One region of the Paenibacillus sp. FSL K6-1122 genome, then DNA from elsewhere that is predicted to be linked to it. Evidence: riboswitches for the same ligand, from Rfam matches in the RefSeq annotation. Region 1 holds a riboswitch; the other holds the start of a gene.
The links. Region 1 has a riboswitch for ZMP and ZTP ahead of NSQ20_RS28960 (TIGR01440 family protein). Riboswitches for the same ligand answer to the same signal wherever they lie in the genome.
Positions count from the first base shown of each region.

Region 2: another riboswitch for ZMP and ZTP. It lies ahead of NSQ20_RS08620 (DJ-1/PfpI family protein); the one in region 1 lies ahead of NSQ20_RS28960 (TIGR01440 family protein).

Region 1 is NZ_CP150272.1:6,492,692-6,501,533, forward strand. It holds gene upp (uracil phosphoribosyltransferase) at 1-339, opposite strand, end outside; gene glyA (serine hydroxymethyltransferase) at 769-2,016, opposite strand; gene NSQ20_RS28960 (TIGR01440 family protein) at 2,273-2,866, opposite strand; ZMP/ZTP riboswitch at 3,008-3,089, opposite strand; gene NSQ20_RS28965 (low molecular weight protein arginine phosphatase) at 3,186-3,758, opposite strand; gene NSQ20_RS28970 (manganese efflux pump MntP family protein) at 3,817-4,377, opposite strand; gene NSQ20_RS28975 (L-threonylcarbamoyladenylate synthase) at 4,553-5,635, opposite strand; gene spoIIR (stage II sporulation protein R) at 6,195-6,854, opposite strand; gene NSQ20_RS28985 (FtsW/RodA/SpoVE family cell cycle protein) at 7,111-8,331, opposite strand; gene NSQ20_RS28990 (FtsW/RodA/SpoVE family cell cycle protein) at 8,597-8,842, opposite strand, start outside.
Region 2 is NZ_CP150272.1:1,910,500-1,919,341, forward strand. It holds gene NSQ20_RS08580 (BglG family transcription antiterminator) at 1-1,515, shown strand, start outside; gene NSQ20_RS08585 (sporulation protein) at 1,687-2,460, opposite strand; gene NSQ20_RS08590 (class I SAM-dependent methyltransferase) at 2,642-3,319, shown strand; gene NSQ20_RS08595 (hypothetical protein) at 3,326-3,766, shown strand; gene NSQ20_RS08600 (hypothetical protein) at 3,788-4,327, shown strand; gene NSQ20_RS08605 (GNAT family N-acetyltransferase) at 4,336-4,875, shown strand; gene NSQ20_RS08610 (YfiT family bacillithiol transferase) at 4,923-5,447, shown strand; gene NSQ20_RS08615 (GNAT family N-acetyltransferase) at 5,481-5,996, shown strand; ZMP/ZTP riboswitch at 6,047-6,128, shown strand; gene NSQ20_RS08620 (DJ-1/PfpI family protein) at 6,189-6,797, shown strand; gene NSQ20_RS08625 (GNAT family N-acetyltransferase) at 6,802-7,275, shown strand; gene NSQ20_RS08630 (VOC family protein) at 7,451-7,834, shown strand; gene tnpA (IS200/IS605 family transposase) at 8,034-8,507, shown strand; gene NSQ20_RS08640 (class I SAM-dependent methyltransferase) at 8,782-8,842, shown strand, end outside.

The DNA of each region.
Region 1 (8,842 bases):
TTCTACCGGTTGCAGTGTTTCCGGGTCACGGAACAGACCCACATGTCCAACTTTTGCCGCTGGCAACAATTTCACAACGCCATCCAGCATTCCGAGTCCTGCACGTAGAATCGGCACCAGTCCGAGCATACGTCCAGAGATGACTTTACCTTGTGTTGCAGCTACAGGTGTCTGTACATCAATCGTTTCCAGTTCAACATCTCTTGTAATCTCATAAGCCATCAACGTTGCTACTTCATCCACCAATTCACGAAAATCTTTCGTATTCGTACGCATGTCGCGTATAAACGTCAGTTTGTGTTGAATCAAAGGGTGATCACATATTACTAATTTTCCCATCTAATTTGTCCCTCCGGTAAGTTCTTCATGTTCAGCATTTCCAAATATACCTAGCCACCATTCATGGGCTCGATAAATCCTGTATATTATATCATCACCAACAACGAATTACACCATCAAAGGGCACCCAATCATTACAGATTACCGAATCCTATAAAAAACAGGACCGGAAAATGATCCATCCGGTCCTGTTTTGCTCCTGCTGTTATGTCGTTGAGAAAATGAAAATGATGAATACAATGGCACTCCGCCTACAGAATGATCCTTCGATCGCTGTTATCCCCAGATTTTTTTTATTCTCCTTTTAACAAGGGAAAAATCCGGGGATAAAGGCGAGCGCTTCGCTTCTGCGGTCTCATTCTGTCTGCTTCGTTTTTTTGTATCCCATTTTAAGAACATCTCAAATACAAACAGCATGAGCAAAGTTTTTTAGTATTTAAGATCGGTATAGAGCGGGAATTGGTCTGTCAGTGCAGTCACTTCTGCACGAGCTTCATCCAGCTTCGCTGTATCTTTTGGATTTTTCAGCGTTTTGGCAATGATCTTACCGATCGCTACCATCGCTTCTTCGTTCATGCCACGGGAAGTTGCAGCAGGTGTACCAATTCGAATACCACTCGTTACAAACGGGCTTGTAGGGTCGAATGGAATTGCATTTTTGTTCACGGTAATACCGATGGAATCAAGCACATGCTCAGCTTCCTTACCTGTGATGTTCACACTGCGTGTGTCGATCAGCATCAAGTGGTTATCTGTACCACCAGATACGATGTTCAATCCTTCAGCGATCAGTGTTTCAGCCAGAACCTGTGCGTTTTTTACGACATTCTCAGCATACGTTTTGAACGAAGGTTGCAAAGCTTCTCCGAATGCTACCGCTTTGGAAGCGATCACGTGCATCAGAGGTCCACCTTGGGAACCTGGGAATACGGCTTTATCAATCGCTGCTGCCCACGCTTTGCGGCACAGAATCATACCACCACGAGGTCCACGCAGCGTTTTGTGTGTAGTTGTTGTTACGAAATGCGCATGTGGAACCGGGTTTGGATGCAAACCAGCAGCAACCAGTCCTGCGATGTGAGCCATGTCCACCATGAACAAAGCGCCTACATCATTGGCGATGGAAGCTAGCTTTTCAAAATCAATGGTACGCGGATATGCACTTGCGCCTGCAACGATCAGACGAGGACGGTGTTTGAAAGCCGCTTTGCGTACTTCATCATAATCAATCAGGAATGTATCTTCCTGTACGCCGTATGCTACAAAGTTGTACAGCAAACCAGATGCGTTAACCGGGCTACCGTGTGTGAGGTGTCCACCATGGGCAAGGTTCATACCAAGTACAGTATCACCAGGTTTCAACGCTGCAAGATAAACTGCCATGTTCGCTTGTGCACCGGAGTGAGGTTGAACATTCACGTGTTCTGCTCCGAACAATTCTTTTGCACGATCACGCGCGATGTCTTCAACGATGTCCACATGCTCACAACCGCCATAGTAACGTTTACCTGGATATCCTTCAGCGTACTTGTTGGTCAGAACAGATCCCATTGCTTCGATTACTGCTTCACTTACGATGTTCTCGGATGCGATCAGTTCGATGTTGTTCTGTTGACGTTTCAGTTCAAGATTCATCGCTTCCAGTACTGCCGGGTCATTCTTGCGCAATTGTTCCATGATTAAATTCCTCCCAGTTATAAGTGAAGTTATAAAGTGAAACTAATGTTTACACGAAAACGGCGAGTGCAACACCAATCTGAAGAAACGAAGTGGTCGCCTAGAAGCTTTCTTTAGAAAGCTACTCCGGAAGCATAGGCTATCACCGGATTTCCCCTTTTAAATAGGGAATTAAAAAATCTGGGGATAACAGCGATCGGAAGATGGTGATGCAATCAAAGTCAGGAGTGTAACCCAATTAGTCTCGCTTTATATGTTAGTCACAAAATGTCGAATCTGGTTGTTCTTCCATACGATACACCGCGCGTTCGCCGCCAATCAACTTCGGACGGGTCAACGCTGTGGTTACACGAGCATCTCCAACATAGCGAAGCGCTGTACGATAGGGTACGGCTACATGCCGGAGATGCATCCCAATCATCGTCTCCCCAATGTCCAGTCCCGCATGGGCCTGCACATGTTCAGCCAGGCATGGATCGGTCAGCGAACGATATGCTGCGGATGCCATTGAACCTCCGGCCTTGGGCACGGGTACTGCACCAACCTCGGTCAATCCAAGTCGAGTAAGCACAGAACGTTCCATTACCAGCGCACGGTTCAGATGCTCACAACATTGGAATACCGTGTCAAAACCGAACTCTTCCTGCACCTCGCGTATACCCGCAAGAAGCTGCTGCGCCACTTCAATGGCACCACTCGTACCAATCCGAGCGCCTGCGACTTCACTTGTGCTTGTACCGATCACAACGATCTGTCCAGGCCCAAGCTGTCCGGCAAGCGCCAGTTCATGCAGAATAGACGCGGTCTGTTCCTGCAATCCGGGTTGTTCCGAATCTAACTCTATAGTCATCCTATTATCGCCTCCCGATAAAATCATGCCCGCTAACTCTTGGTTGTCCTTCGTATTCTTGCACGGCATCTCAGGTACTATTATAGCGAATAATCAGATGAAAGACGAAAAAAAGAGCAGTCTGCGGGTAACGCAGAATTGCTCTTTTGCCCAGGCGACCGGCCGTTTGTTCCGGTGCTCCATCGTGGTTATGCCCACTTCGTCGCCAGTTACACCGGATCCCTGTTTTCCCCTTCATCATAAAACAACCCGCGGCTAAAATCAACGGTTAATTTACATCACGTGTCCTATTTCTATAACCTGCCTCGCAGGATCAGAATTATCCCAGCTTATCCAAAAGCCGGTCCAATGCCGTCCGAATCTCAGCTGCAGCTATATTGTAATCATCACGACTTCCTCCAAACGGATCGGAGATGTCGAAACTTGGAATTCGTTGTCTAATCTCAATGGCTCGCTCACGCTCCGATGCCAGGATCTCTTGGCCAAGGGCACGTTTCATCTCAAGCGTTGCAAACAGGCTGTCCAACTCCTGAACATCACTTAATACCTGTTCATCATCCTCCACATATTCTTTCAATGTATAGGTTTTGTGGACTGAATCGGGAAAAACCTGCATGACATGTTGCTTATGACTCCGTGTTAATGTAAGAACCAGATCGGCCCAACCTACCAGGTTAGAGCTAAGCTGTGTGGAATGAGGTGGACCTTCAACGTTATGATCTCTCAAAACTGCTTCAGCATGTCGGGAGATCGGCATACCCGACGTTGCTGCCACACCTGCGGAGCGAACCTCTACCTGAATGCCACGCTCCGATGCCAATTTTCGCAAAAGCCCCTCTGCCATGGGGCTGCGGCACGTATTTCCTGTACACACGAATAAAATATGTTTCATTGTGTTAGCCTCCCCATTTTACATATGATGCGAATGATATGATATCTCAAGTTTTATTCTAAAATATAAACAAAAGTCCAAACGCAAGCAAGATTGCGCCACCAATAGCTTCGCCGTAATCCCCGAGATTCTGACTCACCCGACGGCCTAATAACAGCCCCATAACCGACATCACCCCGCCACAAACGCCGAAAGCAAGTACGGTCAAGATCAGATCACTGCTAAACATCCCTAAGGATACGCCAACGGAGAATGAATCCACACTTACGCTGAGGGAGAACAAAACAACGCCGAGCAGGGAACGGTGGTCCACCAGCTTTGTATCGCCTTCACGGAATGCATTCAGAATCATATGAGCACCCAGCAAAACAAGCAATCCACCTGCCGCATACGTCGTAATGTCACCGAGCAGGGAGCTGACGTATTTGCCCATATACATGCCGATGAGCGGCATGATGATATGAAATAGCGCCGTTACAATACTGATTCGCAATACATCCCGCAGCCGAATGCCCTTCATGCCAATTCCGATCCCGAGTGAGAACGCATCGAGGCCAAGCGCAATAGCCATGATCAAAATGGTTACCAACTGCCCTACATGGACAGACACATCCCACATCCCCATACCCCCAAGTCACGTAAAGGTTCTTGTACACGATATGCGGACAAGGACCTAAACATGACCGATGAAAGGCAAACGGCGACGGATCTCTGGTCAGATGCTGGCTTTATAGAATCTTGATTTTGTTTTGGAAAAAGAGTGATTACTCTCCTGACTGTATGATCAGGAGAGGTTATGAGGGTTGCTGGTTGCCAACTTGTATGAGTTGGTTCCCCGCAGCCTTGAGCAGCCGATTCATGACGGCTGCTCCCAGCCCTTCGCGTGAGCAGGCTTCAGCCACAATATATGTGGCGCCTTGCTCATCGCAACTGCGCAGCGCGGCGTATAGCCGGCGCGCTGCTTCTTCCAGCTCGCTGGCATCGCCCAGCGAGAACACGGCATCGGCGCGGTACTGCTCCGCGTGCTCGGCGAACGCCAGCACAGCGGTGCGCTCTCCGCGCTGCGCCGCCTCTGCGAGGGCGGCGCAGATCCAGGCCGCCACCGCTGTGGGCGGCCCCTCTACCACGCACAGCGCCCCTGCGGGTGCGTAGTGCGTGTACTTCATGCCCGGCGAGCGCGGCGCCGGGCTGCCCACGCCATCGGCCCCCTCCGCGAGTAGCGCGGGGTCCGTGGCGACACGGGCGGCAACGGCGGACAATTGTTCCGCCGTAATGCCGCCAGGGCGCAGGATGGTGACGGTACCGTCGTCACCGACCTGCACAACCGTGGACTCGACGCCCACCCCGGTGGGGCCGCCGTCCACAATGCCGCCGATGCGGCCATCCAGATCCTCGCGTACATGAGACGCGAGTGTCGGGCTTGGCCGCCCAGAGCGGTTGGCGCTTGGCGCAGCTACAGGGCATGCCGCCGCCGCGATTAACTGCAAGGCCACCGGGTGGTCCGGCATGCGCACGGCCACCGTGTCCAGACCGGCGGTGACACGCGGGGACACCGCCCCCGGCCTAACCGGCAGCACCAGCGTCAGTGGTCCCGGCCAGAAGGCCGCCATCAGCGCTTCCGCCGTTTCGTTCACTTCCGTGACCAGCGTATCCAACTGGTCACGGTGCGCGATATGCACAATCAGTGGATTGTCGGAAGGTCGGCCTTTAGCGACAAATACAGCCTCCACGGCTGCTGTGCTACGCGCATCAGCACCCAAGCCATAGACCGTCTCGGTCGGAAAGGCCACCGTCTGACCTTGACGAATGCAGGCTGCGGCAGCCTGCAAGTCGGCGAGCGCCTGTTGATCGGCGCTCCCCTTTTTCACATCCAACATTTCAATATTACCCAATCCGTGATCGTTCTCAGCGCTCACCAAGACACGTACATCCCACATCTCAGTGACCAGCTCTCCCGGAGCTTTCATATCACGTTCTTCTCTATCATCCCTCATCTCAGAGGTGTGTTGCACTGGTTCGTTTTCTCTGCTCATATATCATCATTCCTAAACTTCAAGTAGGTTAGTTCATATCCATATTCAATATAAGAGGTTGTTCAAAAAGTACGCTTTTGATTACGATAGATGCCTAGCGGCATCATCAACGTCGAATATGAAATTCAGCCGAAATAAGCGGGAGGCTTACGAAGTATGTTTCCGAAGGAAACATTTTGGTTGCTCACGTAATTTTCCTACGCTCCGCTACTCCATTTCTAGCTTCATTCCATCTTCTTGGTACTGAAAACCAGACTTTTTGAACACGCACTATAAGTAATTATAACATACCTGTCCCAACTCGGATGCCCTTCAAACTTCGCCCGGAAATTCACCACTAAATCATATCAAAAGGGCAGCTCCCTGAATCGAAGTCGCCCTTATTTTCAGTATAAATCCGTTGTTATGCGAACAATCCAGTCACCCAACTCCATAGTTTCACAGCCATATCCCACAGAAAGAATCTTGCTTCCGGTGTGTCTCCCTGCACAGATGCCTCTGCATCTCCTGGTTCAGCTGCAACGGCCGATACGGTTGAAGGTTTCGCCAGTGCATCCCCGGTCCCTGCATCAATGAAACACAGCGGCGGGAACAACACACACCACCAGTTCTGACCTTTGCCTTCGCCCAGTATGATTCGAACCGCTTCATAATCTCCGGCAGGATAGACGGTACCCCCATACAGCTTGGTCGGGAAAGGAACAGAACCCAGCTCCACCTGATACTCATAATTTAAACCGCGACTGGCCAACTCTTCTCCTACTCTATTCTCGATCTCGGACAAATGCTCACGAATAACCTTGCGCGCTTCATCTAGACTTTGCGGATTCTCCAGCTCGGCTACCCACTCGCCCATCTGAGCAACGACAGCATCCCGAATCTCGCGTTTCACCAATTGATCTCCTGGTGCATCCGAGTTTGCTAGAATACGCAAGCGAATTGATTGTTCTGGAATTGCTGTGGCCGCCACAGCTGCATCCGTTTTCTGACCTTCCCACATCATGATAATCAACATAAGACATACAATAATAAGTCCAATTTGCTTTACAATTCGTCTGCTCATTCCGTTCTCCCCCTCGGCTCTCTGATCACGTTGCCTGCAACTCTCTCATGTCTATCAGTATGCCCCGTAGAGACAGAAGTAAACCTAGCATTTGCAATAAATCTACTAAATCGTTTCTATGATTTACACTTTCTCACCTATCATGTTAAAAAGGCTGATCCGCACCTGGTTACAGGGCAAATCAACCTCTTCATTCCTATAAACGATCACGTTATACGTCCCACCGCTTTACTTTTCACCTACACCGACTCAACAGTTACACAGCACTTTTCTCTTTCTTGAGCATATTCCATAAACGTTCCGACAACCGGGGTTGTTGCTCTCCCATCAGAAGTTCATCCTCCTCTTCTTGCCCGTACAACTTAATGCTCATGACTACACCGATGCAAGCCATATTAATAAGCAAAGAGGTGCCGCCGTAACTGATGAACGGTAACGTAATACCTGTGAGTGGCATCAGTCCGAGAAACGCCCCCACGTTCTCAAACACCTGATACAACAACATTCCTATAATACCTACAATGATGACGGGTCCCGCGCAATCTCTACATGCCAGAGCAATCAGCACCATGCGGTGGATCAGGATAAAGTACAACAGAATCAGTACGGATGCACCAACAAAGCCAAACTCCTCTGCGATCACAACAAAAATGGAATCAGAATACGTATAGGGGACTCGTCCACTCTGAACGGATGTTCCTTGCAAGTAACCTTTGCCGATGATGCCCCCTGAACCGATGGCTAAACCTGCATTTTTTGTATGCCAGGAAGCTTTGGAGGTAGCCTCCTCCGGTACAAGCCAGGGATCAATACGCTCTGCCCAATGCTCACGTTTTATCTTTTCAAGAAAAGTGAATACTTCATCATGGTAGAAGGTATAGGCTTTGACAAAACCAAAGAACGCTACCCCCACAATCGCCAGTGCAATCAATGCGTGCTTCAGCCTCATATTTCCGATCCAGAATACCGCAGCCAGAATCACCACATACCCCAGCGCATTTCCCAAATCATTCTGAGCCATAACAAGGGCAAACGGAATAAACGCCCAACAGCCAATCGGCACAATATCTCTCCAAAATTTCAGTGTGCCTCGTTGTCTCTTCACGATCAAATGGGCGAGGAACAAAATCAGAATCATCTTGAACAGCTCTGCCGGTTGAAAAGAAAAGTTTTCGCCCAGCTTCAGCCAACCGTTGGCGTTATTGATTGAACTTCCCAGGACATTGGCCAGGATCAGCAGTATGATCCCCAAGCCATACAAATAAAACGCATATTTCACGTATAACTTGTAATTCACAAGCCCGATCACAAGCACCGCAATGAACCCGGCCACATAGAAATACATCGTTTTGACATGATGATTCGCCAGGTTGGCATCTGTCTGCGTTCCGCTATAAATCGCAAATACACTAATAATCATGAGCAACAGCATTACAAAAAGAATCACACCGTCCATCTTTTTCAACATTCTCAACATGACGCTGTCCATCCCCCTGAAATCTAGCATTCTATCATTTCCAATTGAACTCAATATTACTATTGTATAAAAATGGATGATAAAATGGAAATCTGGATGCTTCAGGATGACTATTAAACCATTCAATGGCCCGACTCACACTCTAAAAACAATAAAAACCCCAAAACATCCACCCCTTGTAACTTGGGTTGGTCTGTTCCAGGGTTTAATAGTTATATCGTTATTTACGCTTATACACATATATCTTACGTTCTGTTCACGAGAGTTATTGCTCTTGCTGCGACTGCTTCCGTCTGAACAACTTCATGACCATCTCAGTGATACTGAGTTGTTCTGACGAACCCAGGATATCTTCATTTTCTTCCGTATGAACTTTAATACTCATGACAACACCCATACTAAGCATGTTGAGCACAAGAGAGGTACCGCCGAAACTGATAAATGGAAGTGTGATCCCTGTTAATGGCATCAGACCGATAAACGGACCAATATTAACAAAAATCTGATAGAG
Region 2 (8,842 bases), 2.6 Mb from region 1:
AAGCCAGGACATGGTGTGAAGGTCGTCGGAGACGAGCAAAGGTTTCGCTATTGCCTTGCCGAGTACGCCGATGCGCGAGATGAAGAACTGGGCCCCGAAGGAATGACCTTTGCACAGGAACGTTTGTTGTATCCAATCGAACCCGCACACATCCGCGAGATCGTCATTCGCCATGTAGGCAAACAGAATGTTCGTATTGCAGATGTGGCACTGAAAGATCTGATTACGCATCTGGCTGTTATGGTATTACGTATTAAGCAGGGGCATGAACTAGAGCGATTCGAGAAAGTGGAGGCGAATGTTCAGGATCAGCAACTTGCACAGCAGATTATTCAGGATCTGGAGTTGTTATATTCCATTCACTGTCCAGTTGGAGAGCGAGATTATCTGCTGCTGCACATTGTTAGCAAAAAAATGACCGCTACCGATTGGAATGGACTTCGAAGTGACCCCTTATATCTTGCTGTACAGCAAATGTTGGGTCATATCTATGATCGGTACACCTATGATCTGCGTGATGATGAACGATTGCCGAATGATCTGTATGCCCATCTGAAGCCCATGATTACTCGCCTGGAACATGGCATGAATATGCGGAATCCACTGCTGGGACATATACGTAAATATTATCCACTGGCCTATGAGATTACGATCAGTGCAGTGAAACAGCTACAGACATACGTACCTCATGAAATCAATGACAGCGAGATTGGTTACTTGGCTCTCCACATTGGTGCAGCTTTGGAACGTAAATACCAGATTCCTCATCGCAAACGGAAATCCGTATTGCTGGTCTGTGGGTCAGGATACGGCACAGCCCGTATTCTTGAATCCAGATTGCGTTCTTTATTTGCAGAGCTGGAGGTCTCACGTGTAGTTTCGCTACGGGAGTACGAGGAGATGGGGAGTGTGCCCGAAGATTTGGTCATTTCTACGATCCGGTTACGGGAGTCCAAAGGCAAACCGTCGGCTGTCATTGCTGCGATTCCATCGGAACGAGACATGGCAACGATCACTCATCTGGTGCGAACCAGTGATGAGCAGGAGGAAATGACATTGCTGCGTTACTTTGATCCAGAGTTGTTTATGTTTCGGTCGGATCAGCCTGACAAAATGACACTTATGGCTGAGATGAGCGGAGCACTGTTGGAGAAGGGAATTGTAACGGAGCAATTCTGGCCAGCTGTGCAGGAGCGGGAAAAGATGGCTTCAACCGCGCTTGGAAGAGGTATGGCGATTCCGCATCCCATGGAGCTGAGTTCAACCCGTACGACCGTATCGGTATGCCTGCTTGAGAAGCCGATTCCGTGGGATGAGGAGAATGAAGTACATGCTGTATTTATGTTATCTATCTGCAAAGAGGATTACGAACAGGCGATGGGGATCTATGATCTGTTTGTAGAGTTAATCCGGCAGGAGGAGAAGTTGGAAAGCCTGCGATCCTGTGGCAGCTTCGATGCCTTTGCCCAACTTGTATGTGAAACGTTGAGTCTGAAAAGTACCGAAGTGTATTAATATATATATGTTCGCTAATGGATAATTACACGGACACTCCGAGTACAGAACAACCTTACGATCGCTGTTATCCTCCAACTTTTTTTAATTCCCTTTTTGAAAGGGAAAAACCGTCCTTCATCAGATTTGTCTGATAGAGGACGGTTTTTATTCGTTAACACAAACTATAGATTAGATATGTTTGGAAATGATTTCTTCTAGTCCTTGAGCGACAGAATGCGCCCCTCGCGCCAGATGTCTTTCATATAGATGCAGGCGGACAAAGCTCTCATCCGTACCCATTGCTTCGGAGAATATTCCACTGAGCCCACGAGTGCGGCGATCGATCTGTAATAGCAGCTCCAGCGAATCGCCCATGGGATAGAACAGCACTTCCAACTCATCCAGATGCCCACGGAATTTGTTTGTTGGTACAAATTCAAATTCCTGCACAAATGGCAGATTGCCACCCAGCTTTGGTGCATAGTCATTGGTCACTTCACGCAGTTTGAAACCAAGGATATCAATTGCATCGAGCACGGTGTTCATGTCTTTGCTAGGAACAACATGCAGTCTGTCCCGGTCTGAAGGGTCTACAGCACTTGAAATATCGAGGCCCGTCTCCACCCATACCTCTGCACGATGCAGTGTAATTGGCAGATTTTCTGGCAGGTCAAATGAAAAGTCTTTCTCCAATTTGGCTCCAGGCTGTAAGGTAAAACCTTCGGTGAGCAGATATTTGGCTATAACGGCTGTTTCTTTTACTTTACGATCATCGTGCTCCCGTATGTAATGGGTTTTAATTGAAAGATAGATTCGATCTACGTTCTGTTCCGCATCTCCACCTTCAATGTACACAACCCCCGAGATGATTCCTCCAGGCGTGACCTCTGGTGTATGCAATTCCGTATTTACTTTGGCTGCTCCAACACCTACACTGGCTAACATTTTCTTGAAAAATGACATGCGCTCAACCTCCAGATCAGATGGTTTATTATATGGGATACATACGGCTTCGACCTTAATACGGAAGCTGGAAGAGAAGCGTTTCATATTTTAGCAAAGATATATCGTATATCCAAACAGGAGAATCGACGTACCCATGTCGAATGTTTAAATAAAGGGAATTTTTGTCAGGAGGAACTCTATGAGCATGGAATGGTACGATATGATTGCACAACGTAATGGGGGATACAAGGGTAGAGCTTTGTATACGCTGGAAGGTAACTCTGCTGAAGATATTTTTGAAGAGTGGTTGATTAAGCTTCTGCCTCAGTATACATCCGTGCTCGATGCAGGCTGTGGACATGGGGAGTTTACGTTGAAAATGTCGGAATATACCGATCACATTATAGGGTTTGATAATTCGGAAGAGATGATAAAGATAGCCCAAAACAGTCTTCATTCAAGCACGATAACAAATGTGGAATTTGTCTGCATCAGCACAAAAGAAAAGATGCCATTTGAAGATAAGCAATTTGGTTTGATCTATGATCGCAGAGGTCCAACTTCCATTATTGAGCATGGGAGATTGCTACAAAAGGGTGGAGTTATGATTGGTATTCATACGGATATAACAAAGGTACGTGAGCGTTTGGAAAGAAATGCATTTAAGGTGATCAAGATTGAGGAATATAACGAGGCACTTATGATTTTCTCGGATGAAAAAGAGTTTGCCATCTTTCTCTCCGATATCCCCGGAAACCCGGATTATACACAGCCTGAGTACCGGGAACAGCTGGAAGTCAAGCTGAAGGAGAACCAGGTTGATGGTAGAATTGCTGTAAGAGAATGCAAGTATATTTGGCAGGCCATAAGGAGCTGAAGCGGATTGAACACAGAATTTTCAGAACAGAAATATGGTGAAATGGGTGTCAAAACCAGCTTCGAGCAGATGGCGAACGGGGAACAAAAATATAAAATGATAACAGAAGACGGCAGTTATTATTGCAGAACCGTTGCCTCTTCCCACGGAGCATGGCAAAACAGTCATGTACATATCAATCTAACGGAGTTTTATGTGGTGCAAACCGGATGGATTGCGTATGCCAGTTATGGAGACGATCAGATGTTTTCGATTCGAGTGATGCGTGCAGGAGAGCACATCATTGTCCAACCTGGAATCCACCATAATATATACATGTCTGCACATAGCGCGATACATACCATCAAGCATGGATTGAATACATCCAGTGATTGGACGGCATCCCCTGAGTTGGATAGGTTAACTCAATCTTTAACAGAGAAGGAGCTACTCCAGAAGTATGATTAATTAGACGGGAGGATCAGACAGATGCGTAAAAGTACAATATTTTGGATTACGGGAGTAACGATAATTCTCTTGGTGACTCTGCTCATATACAGCTATGTTATTCCAAGTGTGAGTGCCCAGGATGTTGTGATGGCAGGCACAATCAGGCAGATTGATACGGATGTAGTTGAGGTAGAGTTAGAGATAACGCGAAAAAGAGAAGACAAGGATCAACATATGGTGTATCCCGTTGTCCCTGGATGGGAAGGGGTCACATTCACTGAAGAACAAGATGATGCGTGGTACATGCCTTCGTCTGTTGGCAGCTCCTATCTTGATCAAGTCATTCTGGAAAAGTATCTGAAGGCGCAGGGGATGACCATGAAATCAGCTGATAATCTGATAGGATTTGCGATACCTGATGAGATAGGGAGCTACAAGTTGCGGTTAACGCTCAGATCTTTGGATGGAACGACTCAGCCGCTTGAGAATCCCGTGGTGTATTATGTTCACAACGAGCATTTGTTAGGGAAGGATCTGAGTTGGGTTACGAGTGAGAATCTGGAGATCAATAAGGAGTAATCAGAATGATGAATGTATATGAATCGAATGAAATCACTGTACGTTTCTTGGACACAGAAGATGAACAACATCTGGTGAAGTGGCTGTCAGACCTGGAAGTTCTTCAATACTATGAAGGGCGTGATCGGCCGCATGATCTGGAACAGGTGAGAGAGCATTTTTACAATCAAAAAGATGATGCTACTCGTTGTATCGTTGAGTATGGAGGACATCCGATTGGATACATTCAGTTCTATGAGCTTGAGGAAGAAGAACGAACGGAGTATGGTTATGGAGACACGGATGAGATCATCTATGGAACGGATCAGTTTATTGGTGAGGTAGAATACTGGAATAAAGGCATTGGTACACAGTTGATGCAGTCCATGCTGGCTTATCTGATTAATGAAAAACAAGCCCGTAAAGTGGTTATGGACCCTCAATCCTGGAACTTAAGAGCGATATCCTGTTACGAGAAATGTGGTTTCCAAAAGATTAAGCTGTTGGAGAAACATGAGCAGCATGAAGGACAGATGCGAGACTGTTGGCTTATGGAATATGCCCTGTAGATCCTGTTTAAAGTTATTTGAATCATATAAACAAGGAGGAATAATGGATGGATGAAAGATTTCCGATAGGACCATTTGTACACACGGGTGAAGTTACTTTGGCACAACGGGAGAAGTGGATTCAGGACATTGCTGAGTTGCCTGAACGCGCACGAGAAGCGGTAAAGGGATTGAGTGAAGAGCAATTAAGTCTACCGTATCGAGAAGGTGGATGGATGCTCAAACAGGTTATTCACCACATGGCAGATAGCCATATGAACAGTATGATTCGTTTCAAGTTGGCGCTGACAGAGGATACACCAACGATTCGGCCTTATTATGAAGAGCGCTGGGCTGAACTGAGTGATTCAAGAGACCTGGATGTCGAATTCTCGCTTCAGATTCTGGATGCCCTCCATCGTCGTTGGGTGTTTCTGTTAAACGCGCTGACAGATGCAGATTATGCCAAACAATTTTATCATCCCTCATCGGAAGAAACGACAAGACTGGATTACAATCTGGGCATGTATGCTTGGCATGGCAAACACCATGTTGCTCACATCACATCGCTTCGGGATAGATTGGGAATATAGCTATTAGAAATATCTTTTAAGGAGGATTCATCAATGAGTGTACATATCAGACTATTAAATGAGAACGATCCTGTAATCATATCAAAGGCGTTTCAGGAGCAGGGTTGGGGGAGATCCCCTGAGCAGTATCTTCATTACTTGGCTGAACAACAGAATGGGGAACGCGTAACCTTGGTAGCCGAGTTGAATGGAGAATTTGCCGGATACGTGAATGTATTGTGGAATTCCAGCTACCCGTCTTTCAGGGAACAAGGCATTCCCGAAATTAACGATTTTAATGTACTAATGAAGTTCCAGCGCCAAGGTATTGGTTCACGGTTAATGGACCGAGCAGAGGAAGTTATTCTGGAACGAACGGATGTAGCAGGCATTGGTGTAGGTGTGTTTTCCGATTATGGCAAAGCGCAAGTTCTATATGCCCATCGCGGGTACATACCAGACGGTCACGGTGTATACAAACATGATCATTACATTCAGCCGGGTGAAGAAACGATTATGGACGACGATGTTGTACTTTATCTTACGAAGAAGTTAAAAGCCACGCAATAATTTCATAATATATACAATATGAAAGATGTCATGTATATTAGTTGTAAATATCTGTTATGTGTGACTGGCGTAAACGTGGAGTGAACCACGAGGGAGCACATATATTATATGCCGTACGCCTGGGCAAAGTGTTTGATCTTTTGATCAAACACTTTATTTATTATTCAGGGAACGAAAGGACTGGTGGCGGCAATGAAAATGGCGTTTGTTTTATTTGATGGAATGACAAGCATGGATTTAGCTGGATTTTATGAAGCTGTGACTTGGCTAGCGATTCTGAAAGCAAAGGAAAACGTATCATGGACATTCTGCGCAGATAAGGAGGAAATTTCGGATGACCGTGGGCTGAAAATGAAATCCGATGCAGTATTACCTCATCTAGGGGATTTTGACCTAGTATTTTTTCCTGGTGGATTATCAACTAGAACGCTTCGATTTGATGAGGATTTTATGCGATGGGTCCGAACGGCAGAAAATGTCACATATAAAATATCTATTTGTACCGGGGCTTTACTGTTGGGGGCAGCAGGTTTCCTGAATGGAAAAAGGGCTACTACCAACTCATCTGCTTATGATTTATTGAATCCTTATTGTGCAGAAGTAATCTCAGCGCGTGTAGTGCGTGATGGTAATACGGTAACGGGTGCGGGGGTTACGGCTTCCATTGACCTGGGACTATACTTGGTCGAAATGTTAACGTCTACGGAGATCGTCCTTCAAGTTCAACAAAAACTAGAGTATCCATATTATGAAGCTGGTAACTTAAAAGATGTCTACATGCACACTAAGGGTAGGGGATAAAAAGATGACTATTCGCCTTTTTCAAGCGATTGATCAGCCAGCAGTGCTGAAAATGATGACGGATCATGATTTTCAATTCCCTTCGTTTATACGCGATCAGTATCCTGCGCGCTGGGATATATTTTTAAAAATGACGGATGAACGTATCAGTGCTTATTATGTCATGGTTGACGAAGCAGATGTTGTCATAGGTCATGCTGGTTATATCTTTCATCCTACTGTTAACCGATATGAAATCGTTGGCGTTGTTACATGCAAATCACACCTTCGACAGGGAGTAGCACGTGGACTAATTACAAAAATATGTATAAAAATAGCTGAATTCGGCAGTGGTGATGTCATGCTTTACACACTTGATCATGAAGAAAATGAAGCAGCGCTCGTATTTTATGAACGAATGAATTTTCAAAAAGAAGGTGTTGATATGAATTATTATACCTCGGGGTTTCATAGACTTTCACTTGTTAAAACATTATAAGGGAACTTCAAAAAACTAATTGTAGTGGAAGCATAAAAGTGTACTTCAGTTTAAGCTGCATGGACTTGCAAAGAAAGATGATCAAAAAGCTGTCTTGCATGTTATACTCTATTGGAATTTGAGGAATGATAAGCAGGATGTTGAGAGATTAGATGATCAGAGGAGTGATTGATCCATGTTTAGCAAAGTCGGCCAGATTATGTTGTATGTCAACAATCAGGATGAATCACTGGAATTTTGGACGGAAGTTGCAGGATTCCACATTGTGGATGAAGTAAACCTTGATGAGGGCATGAGATGGATTGAGATTGCGCCTACTCCAGACTCGCAGACAAGCATTATACTCCATGACAAAGAGTTCGTTGAACGGATGTCGGCGGGTGTAAATCTGGGCACACCTTCGTTAATGTTCTTCACCGAAAATCTGGATCAGTTATATGCCGACTTGGCTGGTAAACATGTAACGGTTGGAGAGATTGTAGAGATGCCAACCGGGCGTGTTTTCAACTTTGCTGATAATGAAGGAAATTACTTTGCAGTTTTGGAACGGGCGAAGTAAGTTACAACTAACAGCACCATTGCAAGCGGTCGACATTCATGTCGGTCGTTTTTTTGTTATGGCTTTAGCCAGTTGAGTGCGTGAAACGCGCGAAACAAAAAACCACCCGCTATGCGGGTGGAGGGATCGAGGGTTTGACCACCAAGACCATTCCGATAAAATTGAGATGTTCAGGCTCAAAAGAAAGGAATGGTCTTAGATGGCAAACAAGAGCTATAGCCTAGCTCACACAAAGTGGATGTGCAAATACCACATTGTATTCACCCCGAAGTATAGACGGAAAGAAATCTATAATCAAGTGAGAAAAGATTTAATCGAAATTTTCAAACGTCTGTGTAAGTACAAGGGAGTAGAAATTATAGAAGGTCACATGATGCCCGATCATGTTCACATGTTGGTAGCGATTCCACCGAAAATGGCAGTCTCCACGTTCATGGGATATCTAAAGGGGAAAAGTTCACTAATGATATTCGAGAAGCATGCCCAGCTCAAGTATAAATATGGCAATCGAAAGTTTTGGGCAGAAGGGTACTATGTGAGTACAGTGGGTCTAAATGAAGCAACGGTAAGAAAGTATATTCGTGAACAAGAAGCACATGATCAAGCGTTAGATAAGCTGAGTGTAAAAGAATACGAAGATCCATTCAGCAGTAATCGGAGCAAAAAGAAGTAAAACCAGTTTAACTGGTGAGTGAAAGTGACAAATAACACTGAGCCTGAACAGCCCTGCTGTCAGGCTAGCGTCTTTAGGCGCAGTTTGGCAACAGGGGGTTATACCCCAAGAGCAAACCACCCGTTGGACGGGTGGTCCTGATTGGGAAAAAGTTTCTATTTTGGAGTAGAAAAACGCAAGAAAAATAGAGAACTACTGGGTAAAAATGTTATAATAGAGTGTGGCTGATTTATTGAAAATGACGAGGAGTGAATAGTCTGAAATGAAGGTTTGAATGGAGCAGTTAAGGAGGAATGTGGTTGTGGAAAAGACGATTAAAAGTGTACAGGATCTAT